3 regions of the Cellulomonas sp. P4_A2 genome follow, and region 3 is predicted to be linked to each of the others. Evidence: riboswitches for the same ligand, from Rfam matches in the RefSeq annotation. Region 3 holds a riboswitch; each other region holds the start of a gene.

Region 1 (5,851 bases), on a different contig from region 3:
CAGCGCGGGGATGGACAGCAGCACGTCGACGACGCGCATGACGACGTCGTCGAACACGCCACCGACGAAGCCGGCGACCAGACCGACCACGGCCCCGACCAGCAGGCCGACGCCGACGGCCACGAGCGCCGCCTCGAGCGTCAGCTGCGTGCCGTGCACCACCCGCGTGTACAGGTCGCGACCCAGCTGGTCGGTGCCGAACCAGTGCGCCGACGAGGGGGCCTGCAGCTTGTCGGCCGGCACTCCGGTGAGCGGGTCGCCGGGCGCGAGCACCTGCGGCACGAACGCCGCCACGAGCACGAACCCGATCCAGACGAGAGCGAGGAGGAGCCCGGGCCTGCGCAGCAGGTCGCCGACCCAGGCGAACCGCCCGCGCGTCTGCTCGTCGGGCTGATCCAGCGGCGCGTCGGCCGGGAGGTCGGCGGCGGTGGTGGCGAGGTCGTCGAGAAGGTCCGTCATGTCACACCCCCGCCGTCGCGGGCTCACGGACCGCGGCCGCGGCGACCGGGGCCGCGGCCTTCGGTGGACGCGAGTGCCGCACGATCCGCGGGTCGAGCAGGGGGTAGAGCAGGTCGACCGCGAGGTTGACCAGCACGAACACGGCGGCGGCGAACAGGACGACGCCCATCACGACGGGGATGTCCTGCGCGCTGACGGACGTCGCGGTGAGCCGGCCGATCCCGGCACGGGAGAACACGGTCTCGGTGACGACCGCCCCGGCCAGGAGCTCGCCGATGACCAGTCCGGTCACCGTGAGCGCGGGGAGCGAGGCGTTGCGCAACGCGTGCCGGAAGTGGACGCGCACCGAGCCGGCGCCCTTGGCACGGGCCGTGTCGACGTACGGCTGGCGCAGGCTGTGCTGGAGGCTGCGCGAGAGCATCTGCGCGATCAGCGCCGCCGTGGGCACCGCGAGCGTCACCGCCGGCAGGACGATCGAGGAGAACCCCTTGTTGCCCACCGCTGGGAAGATCGGGTTCTGGAACGAGAACCACTGGACGAGCATCAGACCGAACCAGAACGACGGGATCGCGACCCCGAGCGGGGGCAGGCCGAGCAGCGCGTTGGACAGGCCGCGGCTGCGCACCAGGGTCGCGACGATGGCCAGCCCGCCGCCGACCAGGAGAGCGAGCACGAACGCGGCCGCCGCGATGGCCGCGGTCGGCGGGATCGCCTCGGCGATCAGGCCGGTCACCGGCCGGTGCAGGACCACCGACGTGCCGAGGTCCCCGCGCAGGACGCCCCCAAGCTGTGTCAGGTACTGCACCGGCAGCGGCTGGTCGAGGCCGTACTGGGCGCGCAGCGCGTCGAGCTGCTCGGGCGTGACGTCCGACGACTCGCCGCCGTACATGAGCGAGACCGGGTCGCCCGGCAGCGCGTAGAGCACGACGAACGACACCGTGTAGGCGGCCCAGAGCACGAGGAGCGCCTGCCCGAGGCGGGCGAGCACGTAGCGGTTCATCGCGGGGCCCGGGGGAAGGCGCGCATCGGGGGTCCTCGTTCCGTCGTCTGTGCTTGCACGGCGGGAACGCCGTGCCGGGTAGTCACCTGGAGCACCCCGTCACGTGAAGGGTTGCTGCCCGACCAACCAGGGCTTTGCGTCGGGACTCGATACCGGCCGCGAAGGTAAGGACGAGGCGCGGGGTCGTCAACGATCCGCCGCTGCGTCTCACGGACTGGACGCACTGCCCGAGGACCGAGATGTGAGACGTCGCCGACGGTTCGTTGACTTCGGCATCCGGGCGGCTCACCCTCCCCGCGAACTCCGACAGCGCGCTCACCAGGGGAACCATGTCCGTCGCCCTCCTCCCGTCCACGCTCGACGCCCGCTACGGCGGTGTCGCACCCGACGACGTCGCCACCTCCGACGTCATCGAGCTGCAGCTCGCGCACCGCTCCGTGCGGCGGTACCTGCCCGACGACGTCTCGGACGCCGAGCTCGCGGCCGTAGTCGCCGCCGCGCAGTCCGCCGCGACCAGCTCGAACCTGCAGCTGTGGAGCGTCGTGGCCGTGCGCGACGACCAGCGCCGGTCGGCCCTGTCCGCGCTCGCGGGCAACCAGGCGCACATCACGCAGGCGCCGCTGCTGCTCGTCTGGCTCGTCGACCTCGGCCGCGCCCACGCCATCGCCGCGGCCCACGACGCGCCGACCGAGGGCGCGGACTACCTCGAGACGGCCGTCGTCGGGTTCGTCGACGCGGCGCTGGCCGCGCAGAACGCGGTGCTCGCCGCGGAGTCGCTGGGGCTGGGGACGGTGTACATCGGCGCGCTGCGCAACCGGCCGGCCGAGGTGGCCGAACTGCTCCACCTGCCGCGCCACGTGTTCGCCGCGTTCGGGCTCGTCGTCGGGCGGCCCGACCTGTCCGAGAACACGCGCGTGAAGCCGCGCCTGCCCCAGTCGGCCGTGCTGCACCACGAGGTGTACGACGACGCGGACCACGCCGACGCGGTCGCCGGCTACGAGGAGCGGATCGGCGAGTTCTACGCCCTCGAGGGGCTGTCGCACTCCTGGACGGACCGGCTGCTCGCCCGGCTCTCCGGCCCCGCGGCGCTCAACGGTCGCGACCAGCTCCGCTCGGCGCTCGAGGCGCAGGGTTTCCGGCTCCGATGAGCACAGGCACGACGACGAAGGAGAGCACGATGACCGAGACCACCGCCCGCCCGGGCGCCCCCGCCGAGCACCTCAGCCTCGAGGACGCCGCGGCGCTCGCGCCCGCGGTCACCCCGCAGGAGGCCGCCGAGCGCGTCGCCGAGGGCGCGTTCCTGCTCGACGTCCGCAGCGAGACGGGCCGGTCGCGCACGGGCGCGATCCCCGGCGCCACGGTCGGCGACCGGTACGCGATCGACGACGAGTTCGACCTCGCCGCGGCCACGCACCACGCACCCGTCGTCTCGCTGGACACGCCGATCGTGGTCGTCTGCGGCTCGGTGCGCGGGTCCGGCCCGGTGGCCGCGGAGCTGCGCGCCAAGGGCTTCACCAACGTCGTCCACGTCGACGGCGGCTTCGGTGCCTGGAAGGACGCGGGCCTGCCCGCCGAGGAGCCGACCGCCGGATGAGTACCCCCTCCACCGCGTTCCTCGACGAGCTGCGCGCGCTCACCGAGCGCCGACGCGGGTCGTTCGTCCCGCTGACCTCCCCGTTCGACGGGGCCGACGAGACGTCGCGCGCCCTCGTGCGGGACGCGGCGAGCGCCGGCCAGGGGGACCTCCTCGACGTCGCGCACGCGATCCACTCCCACCCGGAGGAGGCGTTCCGCGAGGTCCGCTCGGTCGCGGCGATCGCGGACCTGCTGCGGGCGCGCGGCGTGCCCGCGAAGGTGGGGACGCACGGCCTGTCGACCGCGCTGCGCGCGGGGCTGACCAAGGCCGGGCCCGACGACGGCGCGGCTCGCGAGGACGCGGGTCCGACCGTCGCGATCCTGGCCGAGTACGACGCGCTGCCCGGGGTGGGTCACGCGTGCGGGCACCACCTCATCGCGGGCGCCGCGACGGGGGCGTTCCTCGCGCTGGTCCGAGCGGTCGCCGACGGTCTGGACCTGCCGGGTCGGGTGCTCCTGCTCGGCACGCCGGCGGAGGAGGGCAGCTCGGGCAAGGAGATCCTGGCGCGCAACGGGTTCATCGAGGGCGTCGACGCGGCGATCATGGTGCACCCGTTCGGCTTCGACGTCGTCGACCACCCGTTCCTCGGCCGGCGGCAGCTGCGCGTCACGTACCACGGGGTCGCCGCGCACGCGTCGGCCAGCCCGTTCATGGGCCGCAACGCCCTCGACGCCGTCGCGTTGAACTACCAGGCGGTCGCGATGCTGCGGCAGCACATCCCGCCGAGCGACCGTGTGCACGGCGTGGTGCTCGAGGGCGGGACGCGGCCGAGCGTGGTGCCTGAGCGCGCGACCGTCGAGTACTACGTCCGGTCCGCGAGCCCGACGACCCTCAAGGACCTCTCCGAGCGGCTCGCCGACATCGCGCGGGGCGCCGCGCTGGCCACCGGGACGACCGCCGAGCTGGTCTGGGACGCGGCCCCGTTCACGCTCCCCGTCCGGACCAACGGACCGCTCGCAGAGCGCTGGGCGGTGCACCAGGCCGGTCAGGGGCGGACCGTGCTGGCCGGGGGCGTCGTCCCCGAGATACTCGCGGCCTCGACCGACTTCGGGAACGTGAGCGTCCGGCTCCCGGGCATCCACCCGATGATCGCGGTGAGCGACCCGGAGGTGGCCCTGCACACCCGCGAGTTCGCGGAGGTCGCCGGAGGTCCTCGCGGGGACGCCGCCGCCGTCGACGGTGCCGTCGGGCTCGCGCTCACGGCCCTGGACTATCTGGCCGACCCGGCGCTGCGTGCCGCGGTGCGGCAGGACTTCGAGGACGCCGGCGGCGTCCTGGACGTGGAGGGGTACTTCTCGTGATCGAGGTGCGCACGTCGCGGCCGGACGAGCACGCCGCGGTCGCGGAGCTCACCGAGCACGGGTTCGCGACCGGGCCGTTCGGTCCGACGACGGACCCGGCGCGGCTGGCGCTGCTGCGCGACGCTCCCGGGCGCGCGGCGGCCGGCGACCTGCTCGTGGCGCTCGACGGCGACGAGCTGCTGGGCACGATCAGCCTGCTGCGGGCCGGCACCGGGTACACGCGGCAGGCCCGCGACGACGAGGCCGAGGTGCGGCTGCTGACCACCGCGCCGGGAGCTCGCGGTCGTGGGGTCGGCGCCGCGCTCCTGGCGGAGTCGGTCGCCCGCGCGCGGGCCTGGGGTGTCACCGCGCTGGTGCTGGACACCGGCGCCCGCAACGTCGTCGCGCAACGCCTGTACCACCGGCTCGGGTTCGAGCGGGTGGTCGACCGGGAAGCGATCACCGGTCTGGTCGTGTACCGCTACGACGTCGCCCGCACCGGCCTGCGCGTCCGGCTGGTCGCGCCGCACGAGTACGACCGCGTCGCGCAGCTGTCGGTCGAGGCCTACGCCCACGACTACGACATCCCCGACGACTACCGCGCCTCCCTCGCCGACGTCGCCGCCCGGGCTCGCGAGCACGAGGTCTGGGTGGCCGAGGACCTCGCGACCGGCGAGCTGGTCGGGACGGTCGCGACGCCGCGCGCGGGCGAGCACATCTCCGAGCTCGGTCGGGACGGCGAGCTCGACTTCCGGCTGCTCGCGGTCGACCCCGCGGCTCGCCGACGAGGGATCGGGGTGCTGCTCACCGAGCACGTCGTCGCACTCGCCCGGCAGCGGGGCCTCGACCGCGTCGTCATGAACTCCGGGCCGCAGATGCTCGGCGCCCACGCGCTCTACCACCGTCTCGGCTTCGTCCGGCTGACCGAGCGCGAGACCCGTGTCGTCGCCGGCGGCACCCTGCTCGCGTTCGGCCTCGACACAGCACCACTCACGCAAGGAGCACTCTCGTGAAGTTCCAGGTCCTCGACATCGTCCCCCACGGCCCGCACCCGGTCACCGGCGAGCTGCTCGACCCGTCCACCCGCCTCGAGCGCGTCGTCGAGACCGCCGTGCTGGCCGAGGAGCTCGGGATCGACGCGTTCGCGGTGGGGGAGCGCCACGCCGGCGACTTCCTGTCGTCGTCTCCCACCGTGCTGCTCGGCGCGCTGGCCCAGGCGACGGACACGATCCTGCTCAGCACCGGCGTCACCGTGCTCAGCCTGCTCGACCCGGTCCGCGTCGCCGAGGACTACGCGACGATCGACCTGCTCTCGCGCGGGCGGCTCGAGATCGTCATCGGCAAGGGCAACGAGGACAAGCACTTCCCGCTGTTCGGGCTCCAGCTGGAGCACCAGTACGACTACCTCGAGGAGAACTACGAGCTCCTCACCCTGCTGCTCAGCCGAGAGCACGTCGACTGGAAGGGCACGTTCCA
Region 2 (5,851 bases), on a different contig from region 3:
GTCAGCGCGACGTAGGCGAAGTCGGTGTACTCGGGCGGCTCCTCCTGGTGGAAGTCGATCCCGCCGGCGCCGTCCGTCAGGTACATGCGGGCGTACCGGAGCGCGAACACCGTGTGGATCGCGGCCCAGGACGCGACCACGCTCGCCAGGACCGCGATCGCGGGCAGCCACGCGTGCAGCGACGAGCTCACCAGCACGTGGACCACGCCGCCGAGCGTGACGAAGGCCGCCGCGATCACGATGACGTGGGAGGCCAGCCGAGTCGGTTCCTCGCGGGTGGCGTGCGCCGCGGTCTCGTCGGGACCCATCGGCGCGCACGCGAGCCAGGTCCAGACGACGAAGACGGCCGCGGCGACGGCCCAGCCGGACAGGAACGCGGCGAACCCGGACGTCCAGGCGACCAGCACGGCGACGACGAGACCGGCCACGACTCCGACGCCGAGCCGCAGGGCCGGGGAGACGACGAGCCGCCGGGTGTCCATGCCGCCAGTGTTCACCGGCCGCACGGACACCCGCGGGACGTCGTCAGCGACCGAGCGTGTCCAGCGCCTGCGTGAGGTCGTCGATCAGGTCGTCCGGGTCCTCGAGGCCGATCGACAGCCGGAGCGTCGCCTCGCCGATCCCCACGGCCGCCCGGCCCTCGGCGCCCAGCTTGCGGTGCGTCGTGGTGGCGGGGTGCGTGATGATCGACTTCGCGTCGCCCAGGTTGTTCGAGATGTCGATGATCCGCAGCGCGTCGACCACGCCGAACGTCGCCTTCTTGGCAACCTCGGACGACGCGCCGTCGGGCACCGCGAGGTTGAAGGTCACGACCGTCCCGCCGCCGCTCTGCTGCTGCAGCGCGAGCGCGTGCTGCGGGTGCGAGGGCAGGTACGGGTAGCGGACCAGCGAGACGCCCGGCTGCTCCTCGAGCCAGGTCGCCAGCCGCAGGGCCGACGCCGTCTGGTGCTTGACCCGGATCGAGAGGGTCTCGAGGCCCTTGAGCAGGACCCACGCATTGAACGCCGACAGCGACGGGCCGGTGTTCCGGATGAGCGTCTGCACGGGTCCGTGGATGTACTCCTCCGACCCCAGGATCGCGCCACCGAGCACGCGGCCCTGGCCGTCGATGTGCTTGGTCGCCGAGTAGACGATGACGTCGGCGCCGAAGTCGAGCGGCTTCGACAGGACGGGCGTCGCGAAGACGTTGTCGACGATCACGATCGCGCCCGCGGCGTGCGCGAGCGTCGTGACCGCCGCGATGTCGACCAGGTCCTGCATCGGGTTGGACGGCGTCTCGAAGAACACGACGTCGGCCGGCGTCGAGAGCGCCGCCTCCCACTGCGCGAGGTCGTGCCCGTCGACGTAGTCGGTGGTCACACCCCACTGGGCGAAGACCTCCTCGAAGAGCACGACCGTGGACCCGAACAGGGCCCGGGCCGCGACGACGCGCGAGCCCGACTTGGCGACAGCCGCGATCGCGGTGAACACCGCGGACATCCCGCTGGCGGTGGCGAACGCCGCCTCGGCGCCCTCGAGCAGCCGCAGCCGCTCCTCGAACGTCGAGACCGTCGGGTTGTTGTAGCGCGAGTACAGGAACCGGTCGTGCTCGCCCGCGAACGCGGACTCGGCCTGAGCGGCGTCGTCGTAGACGTAGCCCTGCGTCAGGAAGAGCGCCTCGGACATCTCCTGGAACTGCGAGCGCACCAGCCCGCCGCGCACGGCGAGGGTGTCCGGCCGCAGCGTCCCGCGCTCGACCCGCTTCTCGTCCCAGTCGCCGGGACCCGGCACCCGAGGGCTCACCGCTGCCGCCACGGCAGGCCGGCCGCGCGCCAGCCCGAGTGCCCGCGGTGCCCGTCGGCACCCACGTCGCCCTCGAAGCCCTCGAGGACGTTGTACGCCGGACCGAGACCCGCGGCCGTCGCGGCGTTCGCGGCGTGCACCGAGCGGACGCCCGAGCGGCACAGGAACACGATCGGCCGCCCGTCGCCCGGAGTGAGCCCGAGCTCGCCGAGCTGCTTGAGGAACTGCGGGTTCGGGCGTCCCGACGGGTACGAGACCCACTCGACCAGCGCGGAGCGGCCGCCGATCGACGCGGCGTCGGGGATGCCGACGTAGGCCCACTCGGCGTCGGTGCGCACGTCGACCAGCAGCGCGTCGCCGTCGGACGTCAGGAGGTCCCAGGCCTGCTGGGGGGTCAGGTCGCCGGCGTAGCTCATACGGGCCTCGTCTCGTGGGTCGCGTTGCTGGGAAGGATGACGGCCTGCGCGACGATCACACGCTCGCCGTCGTAGGTCGCGGCCGGGCCGCCGTGCAGCACGTAGCCGTCGGCCAGGGCCTCCGAGACGCGCTCGCAGAAGGCGATGTCGTCGGTGCCGCTGAGCAGCCGGTACCTGAGTCGTTCTGTCACGTGCACAGCCTCCATCGGTCCTGGCGGTAGCACCCTCGTCCGTGCACTGTCGTGCACGCGGGTTGCTGCGGCGTCGTCGAGCCAGATCTCTCGGCCGCTCTGGATGGTGCCGGTGATGCTAGTGCGGGCGTCGGACGGAATCCAACTGGTGGAATCGAAGTCTCGCGATCCGAGACGAATCCGATCGTGCGTTGACACGTGCGCGGCGGGACGGGGACCCTCTTCTCAGGTCATGAGCGCCAGCGTCAAGCCCCGGCTCGCTGGCCGGCAACCCTCCTCCGCGGTGGGGTGCCCCGGGTGACGACCTGGCCGAGCTCCGTCCGGGGCTCGGCAAGCGCGGGGTCCACCGACGGCGGTGCCCCTCTGTGTCGGAGGACCATCATGACCACAACTGCCGAGCGCCTCTCGTGTGTGGACGTCGACGCGGTGAGCGAGCTGCTCCCCGTCGTCGGCGGCAACACCACGGTGCCCCTCGTCGACGGCACGCAGCGCGTCTACGCCAACCTCGACTACGCCGCGTCCGCGCCCGCCCTCGAGGCCGTCGCCGCGCGCGTCACGGAGGTCCTGCCGCTGTACGCGTCCGTCCACCGCGGCGCCGGGTACCTGTCGCAGGTGTCCACCGCCCTGTACGAGTCGTCGCGCCAGACGATCGCGCGGTTCGTTGACGCGCGTCCCGACGACGTCGCGATCATCACCCGCAACACCACCGACTCGCTCAACCTTCTGGCCCGAGTCGTCCCGAGCGGGTCCCGGGTGCTGGTGCTGGACATCGAGCACCACGCCAACCTGCTGCCCTGGGTGCACTCCGCGGACGGGCACGGCCACTCGACCACCATCCTGCCGATCGCCCGCACGGTCGCCGAGACGCTGTCCAGGCTTCGCGACGAGCTCGCGCGCCGGCACTACGCGCTCCTGACCGTCACCGGCGCCTCCAACGTCACCGGTGAGTCGCTGCCGCTCGACGAGGTCATCGCCCTCGCGCACGCCGAGGGCACCCGCGTCGCCGTCGACGGCGCCCAGCTGGTGCCACACCGCGGGTTCTCGCTCGCGGCCTCCGACGCCGACTACATCGCGTTCTCGGGCCACAAGACGTACGCACCGTTCGGGGCCGGCGCCCTGGTCGGACGTCGCGACTGGCTCGACGCAGGTGCGCCGTACCTCGCAGGGGGAGGTGCGGTGCGCGACGTGCGCACGGACCGCACCGTGTGGCAGCCCGCACCTGCCCGGCACGAGGCCGGCTCGCCCAACGTCATCGGCGCCATCGCGCTCGCGGAGGCGTGCGACCAGCTCGCGGCCCTCCCGGCCGGTGCGCTGCACGCCCACGAGGACGCCCTGCGTGCCCGGCTCGTCGCGGGCCTGTCCGCCATCGACGGCGTCGAGATCGCGCGCATCTGGCCCGACTCTGCCCCGCCCGTCGGCGTCCTGACCTTCACCGTCCCGGGCCACAACCCCGGCCTGGTCGCCGCCTACCTGTCGGCCGAGCACGGGATCGGCGTCCGTGACGGCCGCTTCTGCGCCCACCCGCTCCTCGCGCACCTGAACGCCTCCGACGGTGCGATCCGCGCGTCCGTCGGCGTCGGCACGACGAGCGAGGCCGTCGACCGGCTGGTCACCGCCCTGACGCAGTACCTCGCCGACGGCCCCGCGTCCGGCTACGAGATCGTCGACGGCTGCTGGGCGGTCGTCGAGGACACCCGCCCGCTCGTCGCCGTCCACGGCCTGGACCACCTGGCCGCCACGGCCGCGGCCGCCTGCGGCCCGGCCCTCGACGACTGACGCAGGCTCGGCGCCACCGGCGGTAACCGTTCGGCGTCGGCGAACGCGGCACTTCCTGTCGAACGCGGCACCTGCTGCTGCCGCGTTCGCACGGAACTGCCGCGCTCGCGACCACCCCGCTGCGCCCGGCCGCGCGCGAGCGCGGCGCCGAGAGCGACCTCTCGGCGCGAGATCGGCAGTTCCGAGCGCCGATCTCGCGCCTAAGGGTCGATCTCGGCCTGCGCGCAGCGGGGTCGCGGCGCTGGGCGGTTCGTCGGCAGGATGGGCGCGTGACCGATCCCGTGGCGCAGCAGCAGGTCGGGGTGCTCGGCGTGCTGGCGTTCCTCGTCGAGCTGGCGATGATCGCTCTGCTGGCGGTCGCCGGTTGGCGGCTGGGCAGCAGCACGCTCGTGTCCCTGCTCCTGGCAGTCGCGTTCGTCGTGGTGGCCGTCGCGGTGTGGAGCCGCTGGATGGCGCCGCGGTCGGACCACCGACTCGCGGGCACGGCCCGTGCGGCCGCGGCCACCGGGCTGTTCGTCGCGACGGCGGTCGTCGCGCTGCTGGCCGGCATCTCACCGCTCGTCGCGATCCCGTTCGCGGTGGTCGGCGGCGCGGTGTTCGTCGCGACCCGCAACGCCTGACCTCTGGGGCGAGCTCGTGCGTTGCCGCGGTGTTCGTCGCGACCGCAACGCCTGACCCGCCGCGAGCACGAGCGTTGCCGCGGTGTTCGTCGCGACCCGAACGCCTGACCAGCAGCGCGAGCTCGTGCGGCGCGACCGTGACGCCTGACCCGCCGCGCGAGCTCGTGCGTCTGAGCCCAGGTCGTGCGTGGAAAGAGTCGAGCTCGGCCCAGACGCACGACCTCACGCGCAGGTGGGCTTCACCCTGCGGCGGGACCGTCTCTGAACCAGGATGGTCCCAAGGCGAGCGGCCGGCGGGATCCGAGACCCGGCGGCCGTTCGTCGGTCTCCGGGCGGTCAGCAACGGGATCTCGCGGCTCAGCCGAGCGGCGTGACCGAACCCGTCAGGTGCGGCACCTTGGTCCAGGCCGCGAACGAGAATCCGCCGTCCGACGGGGCGATCCGTACGTTCACCGTCGACGGCAGCAGCACCGGCTTGGCGAACTCGACCGACCAGTCGAAGGCGTCGGTCCGCGCCGCGCCCACGGAGGCCAGCGCGCGCGACGCCGTGTACATCCCGTGGGCGATCGCGCGCGGGAACCCGAACGCCCTGGCGGCCAGCGACGAGAGGTGGATCGGGTTGTGGTCGCCCGAGACCGCCGCGTACCGGCGACCGGTGTCCGCGCCGAGCACCCACTGACCGGTGGGCGTCGGGGCGGTCCACCCGCTGCGTTCGTCGGGACCTTCGCCCCGCAGGAACACGCCGCGCGCCAGGTAGGTGGAGACGCCGCGCCACGCGACCTCGTCGTCGGCGGAGACCGTCGTGACGAGGTCCACCTGCGTGCCGGTGCGGTGACCGCGCAGGTTCGTCGCCGAGGCCCGGAGCTCGAGCGTGTCCCCCAACGACAGGGCGCGGCTCTGGACCACCCGGTTGGAGAGGTGGACCAGGCCGGCGAGCGGGAGCGGGAAGTCGGCGCGCGCCATGAGGGCCGTCGCGACGGGGAACGCCAGCACGTGCACGAAGCCGGCGGGCAGGGCGTCGCTCGCCGACTCGCCGAGCAGGTGCTGGTACTCGGTCAGGTGGTCC
Region 3 (5,851 bases):
AGGAAGGCGGCCCGACGACCGTGCAGCGCCGCGCGGCCGAACGCGTAGTCCAGGGCGTCGAGGTCGAGCCGGCGATCGGCACCCAGGGGTGCGTGCACGATGTGCCGGTCGGCATGCCGCAGGAACGTGGTGAACGGCGGGTAGACCGGCGGGTTGATGACGACGGCCTCGCCCGGGTCGGTGAGCAGCCGCAGGACCTCGACGACGCCGACCATGACGTCCGCGGCCGTGCGGGTCCGCCCGGGGTCGACGTCCCAGTCCCACCGGGTCGAGGCGAACCCCGCCATCGCCTCGGCGAGGTCCCGGCCGGCGGGGTAGCCCGTGTCGCCGCGGAGCATCGCGTCGTGCACCGCGCGGACCACCGGCTCGGCCTGCGGCACGTCCATCTCGGCGACGAACAGCGGGAGCACGTCGGCCGGGTAGTGCCGCCACTTCTCGCTGGTGCGGGTGCGGAGCTGGTCGAGGGTCAGCGTGTCGAAGATCGTCGTCACGTGACCGACCGTAGACGCACGACGGCCCCGTCCACCGGACGGGGCCGTCGTTGCCTGCGCTGGTGTCAGAGCGTCGCCCGCACCGCCCGCGTCGCGGCGAGGATGTGCTCCAGCGACGGGGCGACCTCCTCGTAGCGACGGGTCTTGAGGCCGCAGTCCGGGTTGACCCAGAGCTGGTCCACGGCGATGGCCTTGACGGCCTCGGTGAGCAGCTCCTCGACCTCGCCCTCGCTGGGGACGCGCGGCGAGTGGATGTCGTAGACGCCCGGGCCCACGGCGCGCGGGTAGCCGGCCGCCGCGATGTCCGCGAGGATCTCCATCTTCGAGCGGGCCGCCTCGATGGACGTGACGTCGGCGTCGAGGCCGTCGATCGCGCCCATGATCTGGCCGAACTCGGAGTAGCACAGGTGCGTGTGGATCTGCGTGTCGGCGCGGACGCCCGCGGTCGACAGGCGGAACGAGCGCACCGACCAGTTGAGGTACGCGGCGTGGTCCTCGACACGCAGGGGCAGCAGCTCGCGCAGGGCGGGCTCGTCCACCTGGATCACGGCGATGCCCGCGGCCTCGAGGTCCTGGATCTCGTCGCGCAGCGCGAGGCCGACCTGGTTGGCGGTGTCGCCGAGCGGCTGGTCGTCGCGCACGAACGACCACGCGAGGATCGTCACCGGGCCGGTGAGCATGCCCTTGACCGGCTTGGTGGTCAGCGACTGCGTGTACGCCGTCCAGTCCACCGTGATCGGCTTCGGCCGCGAGACGTCGCCCCACAGGATCGACGGACGCGTGCAGCGCGAGCCGTAGGACTGGACCCAGCCGTTCTGCGTCACGGCGAACCCGTCGAGGTTCTCCGCGAAGTACTGGACCATGTCGTTGCGCTCGGGCTCGCCGTGCACCAGCACGTCGAAGCCGATCTGCTCCTGCAGCTCGACGACGCGACGGATCTCCGCCTTCATCTCGTCGTCGTACTGCGCCTCCGTCAGCTCGCCCTTGCCGAAGGCGGCGCGCGCCTTGCGGATCTCGCCGGTCTGCGGGAACGAGCCGATCGTGGTCGTCGGCAGCGGCGGGAGGTTCAGGCGGGCGGCCTGGGCGACCTTGCGCTCGTCGAACGGGCCACGGTTGAACGCGTCCTCGGTGAGGGCGGCCGCACGCTCGCGGACCGCGGGGACGACGACACCGGGCGCCGTGCGGCGGCTGTTCACGGCGTCGGTCGCCGCGAGCAGCTGCTCGTGGATGGCCTCGCGACCCTCCGTCAGGCCCTCGGCCAGCGTGACGACCTCGACGACCTTCTCGTCGGCGAACGCGAGCCAGCTCTTCAGGGTGTCGTCGAGACCCGGCTCGTCGGTCGTCGTGTGCGGGACGTGGAACAGCGACGTCGAGGTGCCGACGGTGACCGCGGCGGCGCCGAGGCCCTCGAGCTGCTCGAGGATCGCCAGCTTGGCGTCCAGGTCCGCGCGCCAGATGTTGTGGCCGTCGATCACGCCGGCGACCAGGGTCTTGGTCTCCAGGCCGGCGACCTTCTCGGTCGGCGCGCTGCCGCGGACCAGGTCGATGCCGATGGCCTCGACGTCGGTGGCGGCGAGCACGGGGAACGCCGCACCCAGGTCGCCGTACGGGGCGGCGACGAGGATCGCCGGGCGGTCGGTGAGGTCCGTTGCCAGGGCCCGGTAGGCCTCGATGACGGCGGCGAGCAGCTGCTCGGCCGGCACCTCGATCGAGTCGGAGACCAGCGCGGGCTCCTCGATCTGCACCCAGGTGGCACCCGCGGCGGCGAGGTCCTGCAGGAGTGCCGCGTAGACGGGCAGCAGGTCCTCGAGGCGGTCGATCGGCGCGAAGTCGTCGGGCGCGCCCTCGGTGGACTTGGCCAGCGCGAGGTACGTGACGGGACCGACGATGACCGGACGCGTCAGGACGCCCTCGGCCAGGGCCTCCTTGAACTCCCGCACGGGGCGGTCGCTCGCGTAGCGGAACGTGGTCTCGGGGCCGATCTCGGGGACCAGGTAGTGGTAGTTGGTGTCGAACCACTTGGTCATCTCGAGCGGCAGGTCGTCGCCGCGACCGCGCGCCACGGTCGAGTAGCCGGCCAGGTCGAGCGTGCCGTCGGCGGCCACCAGGTCGGCGAAGCGTGCGGGCACGGCGCCCACGACGGCCGTCGCGTCGAGCACGTGGTCGTAGAACGAGAACGCGCTCGGGATCGCGGGCACGTCGGTCGCCAGGCCGAGCTCAGCCAGACGCGTCCGGGTCCGGCGGCGCAGGTCGGCGGCGACGGCCTCGACCTCGTCGGCGGACGACTTGCCCGCCCAGAAGGACTCGATGGCCTTCTTCAGCTCACGGCGCGGGCCGATCCGGGGGTAGCCGAGCACGGAGCCGGCGGGGAACTGTGCCGGAAACTGGATCTTGGTCATGGTATTTCAGTCCCTCGAGGGTCGGCGGTTGCCGTGACCTGCGGCCCGCTGGCCAGGTCGGGAGCTGTCCGAGCTCCGCCGTCGAGGTGTGCACCCTCGAGCAGGTCAAGTACGGCATGGTGCTGGTTGAACGTGTAGAGGTGGACGCCGGGAGCCCCGCCGTCCAGGACGCCGTTGACCAGGTCGACGCTCGCGCGGATGCCCCGGCGGTGGCGGTCGAGCTCGTCGTCGGCGGAGCCGAGCAGGTCGAACAGTCTCTCAGGCACCGGGACCCCGGTGAGCTCCTGCACGCGGTGCAGGCGGGCGGGATCGGTGGTCGGGATGATGCCCGGGATGATCGGGATGGTGACCCCGGCGTCGCGCGCGTCGGCGACGATCCCGAGGTAGTCGTCGGCGTCGAAGAACACCTGCGTGATGGCGAAGTCGGCACCCGCCTCCTGCTTGGCCAGCAGCGAGGCGACGTCCTGGGCGCGGGTGCCGCCGGTGGCGTGGTTGCCGCGCGGGAAGGCCGCGACCGCGACCGACAGCGGTCGGACGCGCGCGCGCACCGCCTGCGACGGGCTGTCCGCGCAGCGCTGCGCCTCGATCTGGCGCAGCAGCTCCACCAGCTCGCCGGCGGTCTGCAGGCCGTCCGGGTGGGCCACCCAGTCCTGCTGGTCGACGGGCGGGTCGCCGCGCAGCGCCAGGAAAGAGCGGACGCCCTCGTCGAGGAACTCCTCGACGATCGTCGTGATCTCCTCGCGGGAGGTGCCGACGCAGGTCAGGTGGGCGATCGGGTTGAGCGTCGTCTCCCGCAGCAGCCGGCGGACCAGCTGCCGGGTGGTGACGCGCGTCTTGCCCGAGGCGCCGTAGGTGACCGAGACGAAGTCCGGGTGCACCGACTCGAGCGCCTGGATGGTCGCCCACAGGCGCGGCGCGGCGTCGGGGTTGCGCGGCGGGAAGAGCTCGAAGGAGATGGTCGGCCGGTCGTTGGCGGCGTGGGGGCGCGCGGCCGGGGCGACGTGCAGCCCGGGCGTGCGAGGTTCCAGCGTCGCGGCGCTCACGGGCACGCCTGCGGGGTGGGGCAACGGTCGTTCGGGGACATCTGGGTTCACTCCATCGTCCCTGGCGGAAGCACCCACACCCTCGCAAGAGGGGGGTTGCTGCGGCGTCGTCGAGCCAGGTCTCTCGGCCGCTCTGGATGGTAGGCGCGATCGTAGACCGCCGACCACATGGTGGGCAACCACGCTCGATGGGTGAGACGAGACTGTCCCGGGGAGCGATCAGACCCCACGGCGTCCGCCGAGGGTGTTGTCGTCACGCCCGCGGCGCTGTTGCGGGACGTCGAACCACGAGGTGGGCGAGCCGGCCGGGACGAGCCGCAGCCCGTCCTGCACCGCGGCGAGGATGTCCACGTCCGGTGCCGGGGTTCCCGTCAACGCATCGGCCGCGGCGCGCACGTCGTCGTGCCGCCCGTCGGGTTCGAAGACGTCTGCCATTCTCGGCACGATAGTCGGCTGGTTCTCACCTGCCGAGATGGGTTCGGGAGCGTCACCCGGCAGGAGTATCGATCTCACCCGGCGCCACAGCACGCCCAGGACCCCGTCGTCCAGTGCTTCACCCGGGCGTACCAGTGCGTTCTGCCTGGTCAGGCGTCCATCTCTAGGGGCGCGGGGGGTCCGGAGCCTCGGCTAGGCACCCTGGGCGCTCGGACACGTGGCCAGGTGGTCGTCCACCACCCCGCAGGCCTGCATGGCGGCGTACGCGGTGGTGGGTCCGACGAACCGGAAACCGAGCGACTTGAGCTCCTTGGCGAGGGCCTTGGACTCAGGGGTGATGGCCGGGACGTCCGTCCACGTGGCGGGACGCGTCCAGCCGGAGCGGTCGGGGGCGTGCGACCACAGGACCGCGTCGAGGGAGCCGCCGTCCGTGTGCAGCGCGCGCAGCGCCCGGCCGTTCGCGATGGTGGCCTCGATCTTGGCGAGGTTGCGCACGATCGACGCGTCGGCCATCAGCCGCGCGACGTCGTCGTCGCCGAACTCGGCCACGACCTCCGGGTCGAAGTCCGCGAACGCCGCCCGGAACGCGGGCCGCTTGCGCAGGACCGTGATCCAGGCGAGCCCGGACTGGAAGCCCTCGAGCGCGAACCGCTCGAAGAGCGCGTTCTCGCCGTGGACCGGCTTGCCCCACTCCTCGTCGTGGTACTTCTCGTAGAGCGGGTTGCCGTCGCCGAAGCAGCGGCCGATGTTCGAGTCCGGCCGAGGCTCGGGAAGTGGGTCGGGGAGCGTCATGCCCCGAGTCTGTCTCCTCCGTCCGACACCGGACCGGCCGGATGCGGAGCCGCTCGGTCGAGCGAGGGCTGGGGTCGGCTCGACGCGACGACGATCAGCCGCTCGATGCCGTCGAGGATCAGCTGCGTGCCGAAGTCGAGGGTGTCCTCGTCGAGCGGGTCCCAGACGAAGCCGCCGGCGTCGACGGCGCGCAGCAGCGCGGGGTGCGAGGCGGGCGTCGCGAGGATGCCGATGAGCGTGCCCAGGTCGGGTGCGTCGCCCTCCGTGGGGCCGACCGCCGCGGTGCGTGCCTGCGCCGACAGCTGCTCGCTCACCCGCAGCTGGTCGAGCGCATGCGTGGAGAGCACGCCGATGGCGCCGACCTTCTGCGACTCGGTCAGCGGGGTGTCCTCGAGCGCCGCGAGCATGCCCTCCATCCAGGAGAGCCGCCCCGGGCCGATGGCGTGCAGGACCGTGGTCGTGCGGGCCAGCCACGGGTGCGCGCGCAGGATCGGCTGCTGGATCGCGAGGATGAGCTCGAGCCGCTCGCGCCAGCCCCCCAGCGAGGCGTCGGTGACGGGAGGCGTGCCCGCGGCGCGGTCGGACATGAGGCTCAGCACCTCGTCCTTGGACGTGACGTAGCGGTAGAGCGACATCGTCGTGAAGCCGAGCGACTCGGCCAGACGCGACATCGAGACGGCGTCCAGGCCCT

Evidence for each region. A riboswitch is a leader RNA that binds a small molecule or an ion and turns the genes downstream of it on or off. The one in region 3 is predicted to bind S-adenosylmethionine.
Region 1: another riboswitch for S-adenosylmethionine. It lies ahead of AC1DUE_RS18800 (ABC transporter permease); the one in region 3 lies ahead of AC1DUE_RS02355 (methylenetetrahydrofolate reductase).
Region 2: another riboswitch for S-adenosylmethionine. It lies ahead of AC1DUE_RS05375 (aminotransferase class V-fold PLP-dependent enzyme); the one in region 3 lies ahead of AC1DUE_RS02355 (methylenetetrahydrofolate reductase).

The regions. Positions count from the first base shown of each region.
Region 1 covers NZ_JBFUHG010000025.1:34,853-40,703, forward strand. Annotated here, with positions in the region: gene AC1DUE_RS18795 (ABC transporter permease) at 1-459, opposite strand, end outside; gene AC1DUE_RS18800 (ABC transporter permease) at 461-1,459, opposite strand; SAM riboswitch class IV at 1,504-1,613, opposite strand; gene AC1DUE_RS18805 (NADPH-dependent oxidoreductase) at 1,789-2,607, shown strand; gene AC1DUE_RS18810 (rhodanese-like domain-containing protein) at 2,637-3,053, shown strand; gene AC1DUE_RS18815 (M20 family metallopeptidase) at 3,050-4,396, shown strand; gene AC1DUE_RS18820 (GNAT family N-acetyltransferase) at 4,393-5,388, shown strand; gene AC1DUE_RS18825 (LLM class flavin-dependent oxidoreductase) at 5,385-5,851, shown strand, end outside.
Region 2 covers NZ_JBFUHG010000004.1:125,988-131,838, reverse strand. Annotated here, with positions in the region: gene AC1DUE_RS05395 (DUF1345 domain-containing protein) at 1-482, opposite strand, end outside; gene AC1DUE_RS05390 (O-succinylhomoserine sulfhydrylase) at 526-1,782, opposite strand; gene AC1DUE_RS05385 (rhodanese-like domain-containing protein) at 1,779-2,198, opposite strand; partial or broken gene AC1DUE_RS05380 (DUF1737 domain-containing protein) at 2,225-2,404, opposite strand; SAM riboswitch class I at 2,398-2,499, opposite strand; SAM riboswitch class IV at 2,618-2,732, shown strand; gene AC1DUE_RS05375 (aminotransferase class V-fold PLP-dependent enzyme) at 2,771-4,165, shown strand; gene AC1DUE_RS05370 (DUF2568 domain-containing protein) at 4,435-4,785, shown strand; gene AC1DUE_RS05365 (MaoC/PaaZ C-terminal domain-containing protein) at 5,143-5,851, opposite strand, start outside.
Region 3 covers NZ_JBFUHG010000001.1:451,768-457,618, forward strand. Annotated here, with positions in the region: gene AC1DUE_RS02345 (MalY/PatB family protein) at 1-491, opposite strand, end outside; gene metE (5-methyltetrahydropteroyltriglutamate--homocysteine S-methyltransferase) at 557-2,890, opposite strand; gene AC1DUE_RS02355 (methylenetetrahydrofolate reductase) at 2,887-3,939, opposite strand; SAM riboswitch class I at 3,983-4,077, opposite strand; gene AC1DUE_RS02360 (hypothetical protein) at 4,153-4,368, opposite strand; gene AC1DUE_RS02365 (DNA-3-methyladenine glycosylase I) at 4,561-5,160, opposite strand; gene AC1DUE_RS02370 (TetR/AcrR family transcriptional regulator) at 5,157-5,851, opposite strand, start outside.